2 regions of the Oscillibacter sp. KLE 1745 genome follow, and region 2 is predicted to be linked to the other one. Evidence: a T-box and tRNA genes for the amino acid it is inferred to sense, from the RefSeq annotation. Region 2 holds a T-box; the other holds one or more tRNA genes.
What was found. The T-box of region 2 lies ahead of HMPREF1546_RS12395 (glycine--tRNA ligase). A T-box ahead of a tRNA ligase gene usually reads a tRNA of that ligase, here a tRNA-Gly.
Positions count from the first base shown of each region.

Region 1 (4,511 bases), on a different contig from region 2:
CCCGGCCCATGGGGCGATAGTGCATCACTGCCTGGCCGATCAGCTGCACGCCGTAACCCCGGCGCCGCCAGGGCTCTGCCACTGCCAGCAGGGGGATCCAGCCGCAGCCCCGCTCCGATTCCCGGCCGTCGTCAAAGGCCACCGCGCCCACAGGCGTTCCATCCAGATACCCCGCCAGTACAGGCGCCCCGGCGGGCGGTGCCCCGGAGGTCCCCGCCCACGCCGCCGGAAACTCCGCCTGCTCCCGCGCCAGGGGGCGGAAATAGAGGCCGGGCTCCAGTCCGTTGGCCCGCTGCTTCACGGTGCATCCTTGGGTGAAGGCCGGGTCTGTCAGATGGCTCGCATCGTCCCGCCAGACCACCTGGATCCGCGCCCCCTCCGCCCGCAGCAGAGAGACAGCGGTGTTGCTGCCGGTGGGCGTCTTCCCCAGCTCCTCCAGCGGGATGCCCTGTAGGGCCGCCAGCAGCAGGCGGATGGCGCAGCCATGAGAGAACACCGCCGCCGTTTTTCCGTCATTGGCCGCCGCAATGTCCCGCACGGCCGCCAGCAGCCGGGTCTGGACTGCCTGGGGCGTCTCCGCGCCCTCTACGTGCCACAGGTGGAGCCGGTGGTTGAAGTTTTCCAGCTGCGCCGGGTCCTGCCGGGCGATCTCTCCCCAGGTCTTCTCCTCCCACACGCCCACGCAGATCTCCCGCAGGTCCCGCCGCCGGTGCAGGGGCAGGCCCTTGGGCTTGTATATGGCGCTGGCGGTGGCGCAGGTGCGGTAGAGGTCGCTGGCGTAGACCGCGTCGATGGGAATATCCGCGAATCGGCGCGCCAGCGCCTGGATCTGCCGCTCGCCCCGGTCTGTGATGCTGCTGTTGGCCTGTCCCTGGGCGATGCGGTACAGGTTGCCCTCCGCCTCTGCGTGGCGAATCAGATAGATGGTGGTCATGGTTTCCTCCGTCCGGGCCCGGGCCCGCCGTTTTGATGTTTGGATATCGCTATCGTCATTATAGCGGATCTGCCGCTTTCTGGCAAATCGCTCCGGCGCGTTTTTTTTCCGGGAAAGCGGCTATACTACGCTCAGGCCGCAAAGGAGTGACTGAAGATGAGAATGTGTACCGGATTTTGGGTCGGTATCGGCGCCGGACTGATGGCCGGCGCGGCAGTGGGAATGATGATGCCCTACGGCAGGGATCCCATGAAAACGCAGGTGGGAAAGAGTATCCACAAGCTGGGTGTCGCCGTGGACCATGCCGTGGACAGCATCGTTTCCGAAATGCGCTGACGCGCAGGGCGGGGAGCCTCGGCTCTCCGCCTTTTTTGATAAAATCGTTTTTGGGGCTTGACTTTGGGAAAAGCTCTGGTATAATAATAACGCTGTCGCATTTGGCGACGCCTCGTATACAGAAATTAGAACCAGAACAGCTATGGAGAAGTCGCCTAGTTGGTCGAGGGCGCATGATTGGAAATCATGTAGGCCCCTAAAGGGTCTCGAGGGTTCGAATCCCTCCTTCTCCGCCACAGAAAGCCTTGAAACCGTCAGGTTTCAAGGCTTTTCTTTTTTGCGTCCTGCAAGCGTTTTCACCGCAGGAAAACCCCTTGGCGGAAAGGCGGCGGAACGAAAGAGAGACATCTGCTTTTAGCAGATGTCTCTCTTTCATGGCAAGGGGTAACAATCCAAATCCTCTCAGGTCGGTCGAACTCTCTTGCATTCAAATTTGCAATTTTTCTTGAGAAGCATCTAACCGGCCTTCTGGCCGGCAGCGCCTTTGCGCCGTACAAGCGTTTTACCACAGGCAAAACCTTGGCGCAGGGCGAATTCACTTCGCCCGAGCATTTCAATCACTGAAGGGTGGAGCGACCAACGGGAGCGAAACCCAAAAGAAAATGCGACTTGTCGAAACAAGTCGCATTTTCTTTTGGAGCGGCTGATGGGAGTCGAACCCACCTATGCAGCTTGGGAAGCTGCCGTTCTACCGATGAACTACAGCCGCATCTGAGTTGTTATTATACCAGACCGCTTCATATTTTGCAACCCCCAAATCTTCTCCGGCATGAACGCCTTTTCGCGGACATAGATTCTACCATCGAAGCAAAGGGGGATCACCATGAAAAAACTCGTCGTGCTGCTGTGCGCCCTGCTGGCGCTGGGGAGCAGTGCCCAGGCGCTGGAAGTATCCGCGCCCTCGGCTCTGCTGATGGAAAAGGAGACGGGCACCGTCCTCTTCGCCAAGGACGAACATGCCAAGCTGGAGCCCGCCAGCGTCACCAAGGTCATGACGCTGCTGCTGACCATGGAGGCCATCGACGCCGGACAGCTCCACTATGACGACGTGGTCACCGCGTCGGCCCACGCCTGCTCCATGGGCGGCAGCCAGATCTGGCTGAAGGAGAATGAGCAGATGACGGTCAGCGATATGCTGAAGGCGGTGTGCGTTGTCTCTGCCAACGACTGCGCCGTGGCGCTGGCGGAGACGGTGGCCGGCAGCGAGGAGGCCTTTGTGGAGCGAATGAACCAGCGGGCCGCGGAGTTGGGCATGGCCGATACCCACTTCTGCAATGCCACCGGCCTGCCGGCGGAGGGGCATGTCACCTCCGCATACGACATCGCCCTTATGAGCCGGGAACTGATCCGAAACCACCCGGACATCCGCCAGTACACCACCATCTGGATGGATTCCCTGCGGGACGGAGCCTCCTCCCTGGTGAACACCAACCGCCTGATCCGCTTCTACCAGGGAGCCACCGGCCTGAAGACCGGCTCAACAGACAGTGCGCTGTACTGCCTCTCTGGTACGGCCGAGCGGGACGGCATGGAGCTGATCGCCGTCATCATGAAGGCACCAACCTCCACCCAGCGGTTTGAGGATGCCACCAATCTGCTGAACTACGGCTTTTCCACCTACACGCTGGAGAATGTGGTGCCGGAGTCCGCCCTGCCGCCGGTGCCCGTGTCCCTGGGGACCCAGGCCACAGTGCAGCCGGTGCTGGGGGAGAACACGCACCTCCTGCTGGAAAAGACCAAGGCGGGCAGCCTGCAGCAGCTGGTCACCCTGGCGGACTCTGTGGAGGCGCCGGTGGCGGCGGGCAGTCAACTGGGGACCCTCACCATCACCTCCGGGGAAGAAGTCGTGGCGGAGCTGCCCATCCTGGCAGGAGAGGAGATCCCACGGGTCACCTTCAGCCAGATGCTGGTCCAGATGCTGCGGACGGCCTTCCTCTGCGGCTGACGGCGGTGGGGGGCGCTGCGCCCCCTGAAATCCCGGCGGATTGCGACCGCTTTCCCTTGTGTCCCGTTTCGGGGCATGGTATAATAAGGCAACAAACCCGCGCAGCTTTACGAAAGAGAGGCCGGTCATGATGCTGGATGTCAAATCGTTCCAATTACAGTCTTTTCTGCCCCTGCCCTATGAGGAGGTCCTGGCGCCGCGGCTGAAGCGGGCCCATGAGAAGCTCCAGAGCGGCAGCGGTGCCGGCGGAGAGTTCACCGGCTGGGTCCATCTGCCCCGGGACTATGACCGGGAGGAGTTCGCCCGCATCCAGGCGGCCGCGTCCCGGATCCGGGCCAACTCCCAGGCCCTGGTGGTCATCGGGATCGGCGGCTCGTACTTAGGCGCCCGGGGTGTCATCGACTGCCTGTGCTCTCCCAATTACAACCTGAAGCGCAAGGATACCCCCAACATCTACTTTGTGGGCAATGGCCTTTCCTCCGACGCTATGGGGGAGGTGCTGGACCTGGTGGCGGATGTGGATTTCTCCGTCAACGTGATTTCCAAGTCGGGCACCACTACTGAGCCCGCCGTGGCCTTCCGCTTCTTCCGGGAGGCCTTGGAGAAGAAGTACGGCCGGGAGGGCGCCCGGGAGCGGATCTACGCCACCACGGACAAGGCCCGTGGCGCCCTGAAATCCTTGGCGGATGCTGAGGGGTGGGAGACCTTCGTGGTCCCTGACGACGTGGGCGGCCGATACAGCGTGTTGACCGCCGTGGGTCTGCTACCCATCGCCGTGGCCGGGGTGGATATCACCGCCCTGATGCAGGGAGCGGCGGAGATGATGGAGACCTGCACCGAGGCTTCCTTCCGGTGCCCTGCCTGGCGGTACGCCGCCATCCGGTACGAGCTGTACCGGGCGGGCCGGTCCATTGAGCTCTTGGCCTGCTATGACCCGGCGTTCCGGTTCATGGCGGAGTGGTGGAAGCAGCTCTTCGGCGAGAGCGAGGGCAAGGAGGGCAAGGGCCTCTTCCCCGCCAGCGTGGAGTTCACCGCGGACCTCCACTCCATGGGCCAGTACATCCAGGAGGGCAAGCGCCTGATGTTTGAGACCGTGGTGCGCCTGGGTCCCTCCGACCGACAGCTGACAGTCCCGGCGGACGAGGCGGACGGCGACGGGCTGAACTTCCTGGCGGGCAAGTCCCTGGACTTCATCCGGGACCGGGCCATGGAGGGCACCCTGCTGGCCCACACGGAGGGCGGCGTGCCCAACCTGATCGTGGAGACCTCCGGCAGGACGCCGGCAGACCTGGGGCA
Region 1 is NZ_KI271734.1:32,768-37,278, forward strand. It holds gene HMPREF1546_RS11065 (bifunctional histidine phosphatase family protein/GNAT family N-acetyltransferase) at 1-934, opposite strand, end outside; gene HMPREF1546_RS11070 (hypothetical protein) at 1,091-1,270, shown strand; tRNA gene HMPREF1546_RS11075 (tRNA-Ser) at 1,415-1,506, shown strand; tRNA gene HMPREF1546_RS11080 (tRNA-Gly) at 1,906-1,979, opposite strand; gene HMPREF1546_RS11085 (D-alanyl-D-alanine carboxypeptidase family protein) at 2,094-3,215, shown strand; partial or broken gene HMPREF1546_RS11090 (glucose-6-phosphate isomerase) at 3,346-4,511, shown strand, end outside.
Region 1: it encodes a tRNA-Gly, which carries the amino acid that the T-box ahead of HMPREF1546_RS12395 (glycine--tRNA ligase) is inferred to sense. The anticodon was not compared.

Region 2 (14,928 bases):
TTTCCCAGGTTATAAAAAGGGCCGCGGGGATTTCCCGCGGCCCCGATAATCTCCGATCAGTATGCCAGTTTCTCCGCCAGATAGCTCTTCAGCTGGTCGACGGGCAGCCGCACCTGCCCTCCCGCAAAAGCACTGCTTTTGCGAGACCCCTGTCCCATCTCATTCCTCGGGCGGAATGAATCCGCCCTCCGGCGAGATTTTGCCTCCGGCAAAATGCTCGGACGCCGCGCCGCGGCGTTCTGGAGCAGGATCGACACAGGCATCAATATGCCAGTTTCTCCGCCAGATAGCTCTTCAGCTGGTCGATAGGCAGCCGCACCTGCTCCATGGTGTCCCGGTCCCGGACGGTAACGCAGTTGTCGCCAGCCTTATCCGCGTCGCCCACGGTGTCGAAATCCACCGTGATGCAGTAGGGCGTGCCGATCTCGTCCTCCCGGCGGTACCGCTTGCCGATGGAACCGGTGTCGTCAAAATCCACCATCCAGTCCTTGCTGAGCTCCGCCTGGATCTCACGGGCCTTTTCGGAGAGCTTCTTAGAAAGGGGCAGCACCGCGCACTTAAAAGGCGCGATGGCCGGATGGAACCGCATGACGGTGCGGACGTCGTTCTTTTCTGCATCCACCACCTCTTCATCGTAGGCTTCCACCAGCAGGGCCAGGGTCATCCGGTCCGCGCCCAGGGAGGGCTCCACCACATAGGGGATATAGTGCTCGTTCTTCTCCTGATCGAAATAGGTCAGATCCTGGCCGGAGTGCTCCTGATGCTGGGTCAGGTCGTAGTTGGTCCGGTCCGCCACACCCCACAGTTCCCCCCAGCCGAAGGGGAACAGATACTCAAAGTCCGTAGTGGCCTTGGAGTAGAAACTCAGCTCCTCGGGCTCGTGATCCCGCAGCCGCAGATTCTCCTCCTTGATGTTCAGGCCCTTCAGCCAGTCGTGGCAGTACGTCCGCCAATACTGGAACCACTCCAGATCCGTGTCCGGCTTGCAGAAGAACTCCAGCTCCATCTGCTCGAACTCCCGGATGCGGAAAATGAAATTGCCCGGGGTGATCTCGTTGCGGAAGGACTTGCCGATCTGGCACACGCCGAAGGGCAGCTTCCGGCGGGTGGTCCGCTGGATGGCGGGGAAGTTGACAAAAATGCCCTGGGCGGTCTCCGGCCGCAGGTACACCTCGTTGGCGGTGTCCTCCGTGACGCCCTGGTGGGTCTTGAACATCAGGTTGAATTTGCGGATGTCGGTGAAGTCGCTCTTGCCGCAACCGGGGCAGGGCACTTGGTTGTCCCGGATGAATGCCACCAGCTCCTCCTGGGTCATGGCCTCCACGTTCACGTCCATGCCGTGCTCCTGCACATAGCTCTCCACCAGCTTGTCCGCCCGATGGCGCATCTTGCAGGCCTTGCAGTCAATCAGAGGATCGTTGAAGGTGGATACGTGGCCGCTGGCCACCCACACCTGGGGATTCATCAAAATGGCAGAGTCCAGTCCCACGTTGTAGGGATTCTCCTGGACGAATTTCTTCCACCAGGCCCGCTTGACATTGTTCTTCATCTCCACGCCCAGGGGACCGTAGTCCCAGCTGTTGGCAAGGCCGCCATAGATCTCACTGCCGGGGAATACGAATCCCCGGTTCTTACACAGGGCCACGATCTTCTCCATGGTCTTCTCGGTGTTTTTCATGTTCCATTCTCCTTTACGGCGGCCCGGACAGAAAAAACGCCCCGAGCCGGTTTTCGGCTCAGGGCGAACAATCAGTCCGTGGTTCCACCTGAATTCGCGCCTGGCTGACGCGCACTCTTCACCCGGTAACGGCGGGGACCGGCAGGGCATTTCCGCCCCGCGGCTCCAGGGTGCCTGTTCTTCCGCCTCCCCGCAAGGGCTCACACCAGCCGCCCTCTCTCTTTGCCGGGGTATGGGGGATACTTCTCCCTGTCACTGCCTTTTGGATATCGTGAGAACTGTATCACGTTTTCATCAGAATGTCAAGGCCGAGTCCCACAGAAGCCGCACCAGGCAGGGCACTCTCTCACCCGGACCCTGGTCTGATCCCTTATCCGAAGCGCAGAAAAAGGCCGCCCTATAGGGCGGCCTTTCCCAATTTACTTTTTCTCCCGATCGTAGGCCACGATCACCCGGCGGTTGGGCTCCGTTCCGGTGGAGTAGGTCGTCACATTGGGCACATCCTGCAGCGCCGTATGGATCACATGCCGCTCATAGGCATTCATAGGTTCCAGTGTCACGCTGCGGCGGTACTTGGTGACCTTGGCGGCCACCTTCCGGGCCAGATGCTGAAGACTCTGCTCCCGCTTTTCCCGGTAATTCTCCGCGTCCAGCTGCACCCGCACCCGGCCGCTGCCGCTGCGGTTCACCGCATAGCTGGTCAGCTGCTGGATGGCGTCCAGAGTCTCGCCCCGGCGGCCGATCAGTGCGCCCAGATTCTTGCCCTCCAGGATCACCTTGTAGCGGCCCTTCTCCAGCAGATAGATGTGGATCTCCGCAGCACTCTCCATCTGCTCCAGCAGGCCGGAGAGGAACTTACGGATGGCCTGGGCCTTCTCGTCATCCACTTCTTCGCCCAGTGTCTGCACGGGAGCGGACTGCCGGGTCTTCTCCTCCGGGGCGGGCGCCGGCGCCTCCGCCGGCTTGCGCTCCTGTCTGGGCGGCTTTTCCGCTTTGGGGGGCTTAGGCCGCTCTTCCTGCGGCTTCTCCTTGGGGGCAGGCGCGGGGGCGAGAATCTCCTCTTCCTCCTCCGGGCCGTAGCTCACCCGGACCTTGGCCGGGCAGCTGCCCAGACCCAGAAAACCGGACTTTGCTCGCTCCAAAATCTCAACGGACACATCGTCCCGGTCCAGGCCAAGCTGCCGCAGGGCATTCTGGATGGCCTCATCCTCGGTCTTGCCCGTTACATCAATAAACTGTCTCATGGCGTAACAAGCTCCTTACTGATCATCATAGCGGTCCTCCTTGTAGGACCGGCCGCGGGCATAGGGCCGGTCTCCCACACGGCCCGCTTCCGTGGTGCTGGTGGCCGCCTTTTTGGCCTTCAGGGCCTTGGCCTCCTGCGCCGCCTGCCGCTTTTCCTTCAGGCTCTTCTTCTGTGCGGCCTGCTGACGCTGCTGCTCCTGAAGCAGCTTGGCCTCCTCCATCCGCTTCTGGCGGTCCGCCTGGATCATCTCCTGCCGGGCGTCCTCCTCTTCCTGCAGCTTCTTGGTGTAGAACTTGCCCAGGACCATCTCCTGGATAATGGAGAACGCGCTCTGGGCAGCCCAATACACGCCCAGGGCGGCGGGCACGATGAAGGCGATGTAGATAGACATCAGAGGCATCATCCACATCATCATCTTGGTGGAGCCGTTGGCAGCCGCAGTCTGGGCGGACTGGCTCATGCTGACCTTGCTCAGCAGGAAGCTGAACACACCGGAAATGATGGGAATCAGAATCAGTCCCACCGCGGCCAGCGTGATGCCCGTGGAGAGGCTGCTGACAGCGCTCCAGGGCGTCTGGATCAGGTCAATCCCCAGGAAGTGGTAGTCGATGTTCACCCAGCCGGGATGCTCTGCAATGAAGTCGGGGAACTGGCTGTTAATGATGTTGGAAATGGCGATCTGCTCATAGCCAGGGCTGGCCACGATCTCAATACCGGCGCCTTCAATCAGACTTCTGGCCGCATTCACTACCGCCAGACCGGCGTCCTTGCCGCCGAAGTTCATGAAGTAGACAATGGGCTCCCGGATGATATAGTACAGGGCCATCAGAATGGGCAGGGGCAGAAAGCTCCACAGGCAGCCGCTCATGGGATTGAAGCCCTCTTCCTGGTAGAACTTCTGCATCTCCTCCTGCATCTTCAGCTGGTTGTTGGCGTATTTCTTCTGGATCTCCTGCATCTTGCCGGACATGCGGCTCATCCGCACCATGCTCTTCTTGGACTTCATCTGGAAGGGCAGCAGGATCAGCTTGATGACCAGCGTGAACAGGATCAGGGACACGCCGTAGGACCCTGTCAGGTTGTAAAACAGCCGCAGCAGGGCCGCAAACGGGATACAAATTGCGTATCCGATGGTTGAAAACATAGATGCTTCCTCCAAATTGTAATGGGACCCGGGCTTTCAGCGCCCGCAGAGCGGAGCATTTCCGCTTTCGGCCTGTCCGCATTCCGCAGTGCCGGCTGACAGACGGCCGGACAGCAGCACAGGGTCCGGCAGAGGGGCTTGTCCCCTCCTCTCATGGGACCGGATCATATCCTCCCTTGTGAAACGGATTGCAGCGCAGGATACGCCGGAACGCCAGCCAGCCGCCCTTGAGGGCGCCGTACTTCTCAATCGCCTCCAGCGCATATTGGGAACAGGTGGGAATATACCGGCAGCAAGGCGGCCGGTACGGGGAGATGGCCACCCGGTAAAATTTCACCAGGGCCAGCAGGACCTTTTTCATCATGACCGGTCCTCCAGCAGCTCCAGCTTCCTGCAAAGACGCAGGAAGGTATCGTTCAGCTCCTTCCAGGAGGCAGTCAGGGTCCGTCCCCTGGCTACTAGAATCATATCGTACCCCTGGCGGAGCCGTCCGGAATTGAGCCGGTAGACCTCCCGCAGGCGGCGGCGGGCCCGGTTGCGGACCACCGCATGACCCAGCTTGACGGATACCGTCACGCCCAGGCGGTTGTGCCCCAGCCGGTTTTTCCGGCAGTAAAGCACCATCCCTCCGCCCACGGCGGAGGCGCCCTTCTGGTACAGCCGGCGGAACTCATAATTCTCTTTCAGGGTCACTGCCCGCTTCATGCTGCCACCTGCCTTCTCCCATTTGACACATCTGACACAAACTCAACGAGGGACGGAGGAATCACAGAATTCCCGCCGTCCCTGAAGACGTTGTTCAAGTGTCTCCCGCACGGTCCGTTTCTCAGTAGGACAGACGGGCGCGGCCCTTGGCGCGGCGACGGGCCAGGACCTTGCGGCCGTTGGCGGTTGCCATTCTCTTGCGGAAACCGTGGACCTTCTGGCCGTGCAGCTTCTTGGGCTGATAGGTACGTTTCGTTGCCATGTTGAGACACCTCCTGTCAGAATTGCGGCCCTTTTGAGGGCGGCACTTACTCGACACCGCCTAAAGGGCGGCGCAGTAAACAGATCAAGACCGCATGATCGCGGCGCAACCGATATTATACAGACTGTTTGAAAATATGTCAACTAAAACTTAAAAGTTTTGCGAAATTTCCGTATTTTTTTCTTTTTTCAGTTGCGATTCTCGAAAATTTCAAAATCTGGTGTCCCATGATGTCCAAAGCCGCTATATCTTGTTGCCTGTGCAGGCGGATCTCCTTGGTTCTTATTATTAGAATAAGTGTTGTAATTTCCGGCTGTCTTTGGTATAATAAAGCGTACTGCCATGTCTATTTTTTACTAGAGAGAGGTGTTTCCTTTTGAATTCCGTCGCCGACGTGTGGGACAATGTACTATCCCAGCTGAAGGGCGAGCTCTCGGAGACCACCATCGCCACCTGGTTCGACGAATTGGAGGCTGTGGACATCCAGGGCAATACGTTTATCCTCCACTGTTCCAACGACTTTAAAAAAGGCTATATCGAGTCCCTGTTCATGAAAAACATCAAGGCCTCCCTTCACGACATTTTCTCCACGGATTTTGAAGTGAAGATTCTGGACGACCTGGATTACGCAGAGCTCAAGGATAACCGCCCGCACCGCCAGAGTGAGCGGTTCACTTCCGCGGAGTTCACATTCGAGACCTTCGTGGTGGGCCCTTCCAACAAGCTGGCTTATGCCGCCTCCGTCTCCGTGGCGGAGCATCCTGCTCAGAACTACAACCCCCTGCTGATCTACGGGGACTCCGGCCTGGGCAAGACCCATCTGATCTATGCCATCGCCAACGTCATCCGCCGGAACGATCCCCGGTCCAAGATCGCTTACGTCAAGGGCGACGACCTGACCAACGAGCTGGTGGATGCTATCCGGGAGGGCAAGACCGCGGAGATGCGGGAGAAGTACCGTCAGGCGGACCTGCTGCTGGTGGACGACGTGCAGTTCATCGCCGGCAAAAAGCAGACGCAGGAGGAGTTCTTCCATACCTTCAACACCCTGTACGAGTCCGGCCGGCAGATCGTCCTGACCTCTGACCGCCCCCCCTCTGAGATGACCCAGCTGGAGGACCGCCTCCGCACCCGGTTCGAGTGGGGCCTGCTGGTGGACGTAGCGCCGCCGGATTTTGAGACGCGCCTTGCCATCGTGAAGAACAAGGCCGCCCTGCTGGGCATGGAGCTGCCGGACAAAATCTCCGCCTACATCGCCGAAAACGTCACCGCCAACGTCCGCCAGCTGGAGGGCACCATCAACAAGATCCTGGCCTACAAGGATCTGCTGGGCAACGACACCGACGAAGAAACCGTCACCCGGGCCATCCAGGACATGCTGCGCCGCAGCAACGAGTATGTCCCCACGCCGGAGGCCATCCTTGAGTATATCTCCAAATATTACAGTCTGGACGAGTCCGTGATCCGGGGCCAGCAGCGGGTGCGGGACGCGGTCTCCGCCCGGCAGATTGCCATGTACCTGATCCGCTCCATGACGAACCTCAGTCTGGATGAGATCGGCAAGGTCTTTGACAACCGGGACCACTCCACCGTCCTCTACTCCATCCAGCAAATCGAAAAGAAGATGAAGAAGGACGCTGCGTTTGCCGAAATGGTGAAGGAGATCAAGACGAATATCAACTCCAAGCGGTGACCAGATTTCTCCACATCTTCCGTGGAAAAGAAAAACTTCCCTGTGGAAAATGGTCTTTCAAAAAAGTCCGTGGAAAAATCCCCGGATCCTTCCACATCCCCTGTGGAGCCTCAAAATCCGACAGCGCAAGCCTTTCCCCGCCTTTTCCACAGCTTTTTTCCCTACGGCTGCTTTTTCTAAAAAATACATTTCTTTCTTTTTCAAAAGAGCGATTCCGACCCATATCTTCAAACCCCGACTAGAGAGGAAGTGCATGCATGAAATTCTCCTGTGAAAAAGCCCTTCTGCAAAGCGCCATCGCCGTCACCAGCCGCGCCGTGGCCCAGAAGAGCTCCATTCCCGCGCTGGAAGGGCTGCTGCTCCACGCGGACAGCCAGCTGACCATTTCCGGCTACAACCTGCAGACCGGCATCCGTACGAAGGTCTCCACCGATGTAACGGAACCCGGCGAGATTGTTTTAAACGCCCGCCTCTTCGGCGACATCATCCGCCGGATGCCCGACGATGTGGTGGTTTTCACCGCAGATGACAAACAGCTGGTTCATCTCTCCTGCGGCGATGCGGACTTTGATATCCTGGGCCTCTCCGCGGCGGATTACCCGGAGCTGCCCATGGTGGAGGATGATTTTTCCGTCTCCATCCAACAGAAGCTGCTGCGTGCCATGATCGAGGAGACGGCCTTCGCTGTCTCCACCAATGAGAGCCGCCCCATCCATACCGGTGCCCTGTTCGAGATCACGGACCAGGGCCTGACTATGGTGGCGGTGGACGGATTCCGTCTGGCCATCCGGCGGGAGCCGCTGGAAAAGATCGACGGCGGCGCCTTTTCCTTTGTGGCGCCGGGCAGCGCCCTGGGCGAGGTGAAAAATATCTGTTCCGACGTGGAGGATCTGGCTGCCGTGACCCTGGGCAAAAGTCATATTCTATTTGAGGTAGGAGACACGGAGTTGATCTGCCGCCGGTTGGAGGGAGAGTTCCTGGATTATAAGAATGCCATCCCACGGAAGAATCCCATCTCCGTCATCGCGGACACCAAGGCCCTGATCGAGAGCATTGACCGCGTCAGTGTGGTGATCTCCGAAAAGCAGAAGAGTCCGGTCCGGTGCCTGTTTGACCACGACAAGGTGCTGCTCTCCGCCAAGACCGGAAACGGCGAGGCCAAGGATATCTGCCGCTTGTCCGGTGACGGCGGCGGGCTGGAGATCGGGTTCAACAACCGCTATCTGATGGAGGCTCTCCGGTACGCGCCGGCGGACACGGTGAAGATCGAGCTGAATACCGGCGTCTCCCCCGCCATCATCGTCCCCACGGAGGGGGAGGAAAACTTCCTCTATATGGTCCTGCCGGTGCGGCTGAAGAGCGCGGAGTGAGCAGATGGAGACGATCACGATTCACACGGAGTTCATCAAGCTCCAGGACCTGCTGAAATTCGCCAATCTGGTGTCCTCCGGCGGCGAGGCAAAGGAGCGGATCCAGGGCGGCGAGGTCACCGTCAACGGCGAGATCTGCACCATGCGGGGCAAAAAGATCCGCCCCGGAGACGATGTGGCCTTCCAGGGCGCCCATTATACGGTGGCCTATGCGGATTCTTGAGCTGGAGCTGCAGCATTTCCGCAACTACTCCGGCCAGCGGGTATCCTTTGACCCGGACTGCAATGTGATCTTCGGGGAGAACGCCCAGGGCAAGACCAATCTGCTGGAGGCTATCGTCTACCTCTCCTGCGGGAAATCCCCCCGGGCCAGGACGGACCGGGAGATGATTGCCTTCGATGCGCCCGCCGCTGTGCTGGAAGCCGGGATCTCCGCCCGAGACCGGGAGTTCCGCACCCGGGTGGAGCTGTACCGGGACCGGCGGCGGAAGATGTGGGTGAATCAGGTGCCTGCCAAAAACAGCGCCGCCCTGAGTCAGGTATACCACACCGTATTCTTCTGCCCGGACGACCTGTATCTGATCCGGGAGGGGGCCGCCGCCCGGCGGCGCTTCATGGACACCGCACTCTGCCAGTTGCGGCCGAGATACGCGGCCGCTCTGGCGGAGTACCACCGGCTCTATGACCACAAGACCCGCATTCTGCGGGACAGTGAGGAGCGGCCGGATCTCCTGGAGCTGCTGCCGGACTTTAACGAACGGATGGTTCGTTTCGGCGCAGTGCTGGTCCACTACCGCCGGCAGTTCGCGGAGGCGCTGAAGCGCTATGCCGCCCGCCACCATCGGGAGTGCTCCGGCGGAAGGGAGCGCCTGGAGATCACCTATCAGACTGTTTCCTCCGTCACGGACCCGGCGGCGGAGGTGGAGGTTCTCACGGAGCAGCTCCGGGCCCACATGGAATCCCACCAGGGGGCGGAGCGGGCCTCCCGGATGTGCCTCTCCGGCCCCCACAAGGACGATCTGGTCATCACCATCGACGGCCGGGAGGCCAAATCCTACTCTTCCCAGGGTCAGACCCGCACCGCGGCTCTGGCGCTGAAGCTGGCGGAGCGGGAAATCTACCAGAACGCCACCGGCGAATACCCGGTGCTGCTGCTGGATGACGTTCTCAGTGAGCTGGATCCCCGCCGGCAGGAGTTCGTTCTCAACCGCATCGCGGGGGGGCAGGTGTTCATTACCTGCTGCGAAGATGATCGGCTGCCGGTCCTTCTGGGTGGGAAGGTGTTCCATGTGAAACAGGGCGCCATCGGGTGAAGAACACCGCGACCAAGCGTGAGCGCAGGAGCCCTGCAGTACATCAGCTGTCTGCGGGAAGTGGATTTTCTCTTTTTGACAGCAGAAAACAGAGTGAAAGCAGGGAAAGGCAGAATGGACTGGATTTGGTATCATGCGCTGCCCCTCATTGTCTTTGGCGTCCCGCTCATTGGATTTCTGTGGGAGCTGCTGGTGGGGCTGCTCTGCCGGAAAAACTGCTGGCTGCTGTCTCTTCCGGTGCTGGCGGGCGCATTGGGACTGGCTCTCTGTCTGCTGGCACAGTCCTCCCTTTCGCTGTCCTTCCTGCTGGGGTTCTGGGCAGCTTATGGATGTGCACTCCTCTTTGGATGGAGCCTTTCCCAGTTGCGGACCACAGGGGATCTCCGCTGGAAAAAGTGGATATGCCGGGGAATGGCGCTGTGCTCCGGCGCGGCGCTGGCTGTCGGCTTCGGCGTACTGATCTTGCACGAGATGCGGGCGGCCAATTACACCATGGTGGAGGAAGTCATCAGTGAGGAAAATGCGCTGTCCGAGATCCCGGAGCTGGCCATTACGGATACGGACCGGAAGATTCTCTCCGCTCTGGAGGCGAGTTCTTCTGTTCAGGCAGCCATCGGCGAAGGGGATAAAGTCACAATTAACGGCTTGGTTCCGGCGGAACACGCGGATGTCCAGAAGATTTTGTCAGAATTTCTGGAGGAAGGGCAGTATCAGTTTTCCGAGGTCGGCACCATCGCGCAGTTCGGCGAAATCGGCACTTTGTACTATGATATTTTCGACCGGGAAGAGGGCATCAGGATCATTACAGAAAAGCTGAGTACCGGGGACTTTCGAAAGACAGTCGCCGTTTACAGCGGAGATCCAGAGGAAAAATTGTCCGTGGTCATTTATGAAAATTATGAAGGAACGTTCCAAAAGATAGTCCGGCAGCGCCTGTGGTTTTACGATTTACTCCAGGTTCCAGAGGGGGCATGAACGATGTACCTGCATATCGGCCAAAACGAAATCCTTCCCGACCGCCGGGTCATCGGCATCTTTGATCTGGACAAATGCAGTTACGGCAAGCGGACCCGGGAGTATCTGGCGGCCGCGGAGAAAGAGGGCGTGGTGCTGGACGTGTCCGGCGAGATCCCCAAGTCCTTCGTGGTGTGCGATCACCCCTATCACCGGCAGATCGTGTACCTCAGCCAGCTGAATTCCACCACCCTCCAGAAGCGGGCGGAGAGCGGAAACCTGGAATGAGCCAGGGGGGGATCCCATGGCGGCATATACGACACTGGTAAACCTTCCCCACTTTTTATCCTTGTTCACATCCCTGGAGACAGGAACTCTGGTGCTCTTTCTGGCGGCAGTGTTCACGGTGCAGCTGGTCCTGCTGCAAAATTACAGCAGGCGCCGGAGACGGCTGGTCTAGCCCTCTGCTTCTGGTGTACAGCGTGTTCCTTCTGCTGCTGTATTTTGCCTGGGTGGCGCTGTTCGCCGCCCTCCTGGCTCTGCTGATATATCCCATTTTAAAGAAATTACGCATTTGATTCCAACTTACATGGTTCAGGGCAAGGAGAAACGGGCCGGAGGCGGCTCCGGCCCGGCTCTTCTTGCCTTGGAACGGATATGAATATCCTGAAAGGAGAACCTGCATGGCAGAAAATGAACTGTTGAACTCCACTGCGGTGGACACGGCCAACGAGTACGACGCATCGGAGATTCAGGTGCTGGAAGGCCTGGAAGCCGTCCGGAAGCGGCCCGGCATGTATATCGGCTCCACGTCCACCTCCGGCCTGCACCATCTGGTCTATGAGATCGTGGACAACGCCATCGACGAGGCACTGGCCGGCTACTGCACCGACATCCTGGTGCGAATCAACGAGGGGGACACCATCACCGTGGTGGACAATGGCCGTGGCATCCCCGTGGACATCCAGGCCCAGACCGGCAAGCCCGCCCTGGAGGTGGTGTACACCGTCCTCCACGCCGGCGGCAAGTTCGGCGGTGGGGGCTACAAGGTCTCCGGCGGTCTCCACGGCGTGGGCGCCAGTGTGGTGAACGCCCTTTCCGAATGGCTGACGGTCCAGGTCCACCGGGACGGACATATCTATGAGATGAAGTTCTCCAGGGGCAATGTGACCCAGCCCATGACCATTGTGGGAGATACAGACCACACCGGCACCACTGTCACCTTTAAGCCGGACCCGGAGATGTTCGAGGATACGGAGTACAATTACGATACCCTCCACACCCGGATGCGGGAGGAGGCGTTCCTGAACGCTGGCCTGTGCATCCGCACTGTGGACGCCCGCCCCGGACGGGAGCAGGAGGACAACATGTGCTTCGAGGGCGGCATCCGGGAGTTTGTTACCTGGCTGAACAAGAGCAAGGATGTGCTTCACAACGACGTGATTTACATGTCCGGAGCCCGGGAGGACTCCGTGGCGGAAGTGGCCATGCAGTATAACGACGGCTACAACGAGACGATCCTCTCCTTCGCCAACAACGTCCACACGCCGGAGGGCGGCATGCACGAGGAGGGCTTCAAGCGGGCTCTCACCAATGTGCTGAACGCCTACGGCCGGAAGATCAAGCTGCTGAAGGATGACGAGAAGGTCTCCGGCGAGGACTGCCGGGAGGGCCTCACCTGCGTCATTTCCGTCAAGCTGACAGAGGCCCAGTTTGAGGGCCAGACCAAGTCGAAGTTGGGCAACAGTGAGATCCGGACCCTGGTGAATAACATCGTCTCCGAAAAGCTGGAGATCTTCCTGGAGGAGAACCCCCAGGTGGGCCGGATGATCCTGGATAAGGCTCTCACTGCCAATCGGGCGAGAGAGGCCGCCAAAAAGGCCCGGGAATCCATCCGCCGCAAGACGGCTCTCGGCGGCGCCGCCATGCCGGATAAGCTGCGGGACTGCAATGAGAACAATCCGGAGCTGACGGAGCTCTATATCGTCGAGGGAGACTCCGCAGGCGGCTCCGCCACCCAGGGGCGGGATTCCCGGTTCCAGGCCATTCTCCCCCTGTGGGGCAAGATGCTGAACGTGGAGAAGGCCCGGGCAGACAAGGTCTACGGCAACGACAAGCTCCAGCCCGTCATCACAGCCCTGGGCGCGGGCATCGGGGATGAGTTCGATCTGAACAGGCTCCGGTATCACAAGGTCATCATCATGGCCGATGCCGATGTGGACGGCGCCCATATCCGTACTCTGCTGCTGACCTTCTTCTTCCGCTTCATGCGGCCCCTGATCGAGGAGGGCTATGTCTACTCCGCCGTTCCGCCCCTGTATAAGCTGACCCGTGGCAAGACCACCCGAGTGGCCTTTGATGATATCCAGCGGGAGAAGATCGCCGCCGAGATGCGGGGCGACAACCCCAACGCCAAGATCGACATCTCCCGGTTCAAGGGCCTGGGTGAGATGAACCCCCATGAGCTGTGGGAGACCACCATGGATCCCACCACCCGGACGCTCCGGCGCATCACGCTGGATGACGCCGTGGCCGCGGACGAGACCTTTACCATCCTGATGGGCGAGAAGGTGGAGCCCCGGAAGGAATTTATCGAGCGCAACGCCCAATACGCGGTCAATCTTGACTATTGATCCGTAGGGCGGCTGCCCTCGGCCGCCCGTCCGATCAGATATGCCTTTGCGGGCCGGCGAGGGCGCCGGCCCCTACAAAAAGGAGATACGATACATGAGCAAAAAGCCCCAATACGATCCTGAGGAGATCCGGTACCCCGAACAGAAGATCGTGGAGTCACCGCTGGTCCCCGAGATGGAGAAATCCTACATTGAGTACGCCATGAGCGTCATCGTGGGCCGGGCTCTCCCTGACGTGCGGGATGGCCTCAAGCCCGTCCATCGCCGGATCCTCTACGCCATGTATGAGGATGGCCTCACGGTGGACAAACCCTTCAAAAAGTCCGCCACCTGCGTGGGCGACGTGCTGGGCCGGTACCATCCCCACGGCGACGCCAGCGTCTATGACGCTCTGGTCCGCCTGGCTCAGGATTTCTCCATGCGCTATCCCCTGGTGGACGGCCACGGCAACTTCGGGTCCGTGGATGGCGATCCCCCGGCGGCCTACCGGTACACGGAGGCCCGGATGTCCCGGCTCTCCGACGAGATGCTGCGGGACATTGAAAAGGACACTGTGGACTGGGACCCCAACTTCGACGAGACCCGCAAGGAGCCCCGTGTCCTGCCCTCCCGGTTTCCCAATCTGCTGGTGAACGGCTCCAGCGGCATCGCGGTGGGCATGGCCACCAATATCCCGCCCCACAACCTGCGGGAGGTGATCGGCGCCTGCATCTGCGTGCTGGACAATCCGGAGGCTCAGCTCAGTGATCTGATGCAGTACGTCAAGGGGCCGGACTTCCCCACCCGGGGCATCATCATGGGTCGCAGCGGCATCCGGCAGGCCTATGCCACCGGCCGGGGCCGGGTGGTGATCCGGGCCCGGCATGAGTTTGAGGAGTTCGGCAAGGACCGCACGCGCATTGTCATCACCGAGATCCCCTACCAGGTCAACAAGCGTATGCTCATCAAGAGCATGGCCGACCAGGTGGAAGACAAGCGTCTGGACGGCATCTCCGACATCCGGGACGAGTCCGACCGGGACGGAATGCGCATCGTCATCGAGCTGAAGCGGGACGCCAACCCCCAGGTGGTGCTGAACCGCCTGTTCGCCCAGACCCAGCTGCAGACCAGCTTTGCCATCAACATGCTGGCCCTGGTGAATAACCAGTCTCAGCCCAAGATCCTCTCCCTGCGCCACATCATTGACGAGTATCTGGCCTTCCAGGAGGAGGTCATTATCCGCCGCACCAAGTACGACCTGCGCAAGGCCCAGGAGCGGGCCCACCTGCTGGAGGGTCTGCTGGTGGCTCAGGACAACATCGACGAGGTTATCAAAATCATCCGCAGCAGCTACGACAACGCCAAGGAGAACCTGATGTCCCGCTTCGGTCTGGACGATATCCAGGCCCAGGCCATTCTGGATATGCGGCTGAAAGCCCTTCAGGGCCTGGACCGGGAGAAGCTGGAGGCGGAGTACAAGGAGCTGGAGGAAAAGATCGCCTACTTCAACCAGCTGCTCTCCTCCGACGAGCTGCTGCGCAAGGTGCTGAAGGAGGAGCTCCAGGCCATCTCCGACAAATTCGGCGATGACCGGGTCACGGAGATCCAGGATGTGGAGGATGAGATCGACATCGAGGACCTGATCGAGGAGGAGCAGTGTGTCTTCACCCTGACCCAGGCGGGCTACATCAAGCGGACACCTGCCAGCGAGTACACCGCCCAGTCCAAGGGCGGCATGGGCAAGAAGGGCATCACCACCCGGGAGGAGGACTACGTGGTGGATGTGTTTACTGCCTCCACCCACGACTATATCCTCTTCTTCACCGACACCGGCAAGGTCTACCGGAAGAAGGGATATCAAATCCCCGAGTCCGGCAAGGCTGCCAAGGGGACCAACATCGTCAACATCCTTCAGGTGGAGCAGGGCGAGCGGATCCAAGCCATGATCCAT
Region 2 is NZ_KI271741.1:128,925-143,852, reverse strand. It holds gene HMPREF1546_RS12395 (glycine--tRNA ligase) at 263-1,678, opposite strand; T-box leader at 1,735-1,943, opposite strand; gene jag (RNA-binding cell elongation regulator Jag/EloR) at 2,098-2,922, opposite strand; gene HMPREF1546_RS12385 (YidC/Oxa1 family membrane protein insertase) at 2,938-4,068, opposite strand; gene yidD (membrane protein insertion efficiency factor YidD) at 4,220-4,429, opposite strand; gene rnpA (ribonuclease P protein component) at 4,429-4,773, opposite strand; gene rpmH (50S ribosomal protein L34) at 4,895-5,035, opposite strand; gene dnaA (chromosomal replication initiator protein DnaA) at 5,412-6,728, shown strand; gene dnaN (DNA polymerase III subunit beta) at 6,986-8,098, shown strand; gene HMPREF1546_RS12350 (RNA-binding S4 domain-containing protein) at 8,103-8,321, shown strand; gene recF (DNA replication/repair protein RecF) at 8,308-9,411, shown strand; gene HMPREF1546_RS12340 (hypothetical protein) at 9,526-10,386, shown strand; gene remB (extracellular matrix regulator RemB) at 10,390-10,653, shown strand; gene HMPREF1546_RS18910 (hypothetical protein) at 10,670-10,825, shown strand; gene gyrB (DNA topoisomerase (ATP-hydrolyzing) subunit B) at 11,049-12,998, shown strand; gene gyrA (DNA gyrase subunit A) at 13,093-14,928, shown strand, end outside.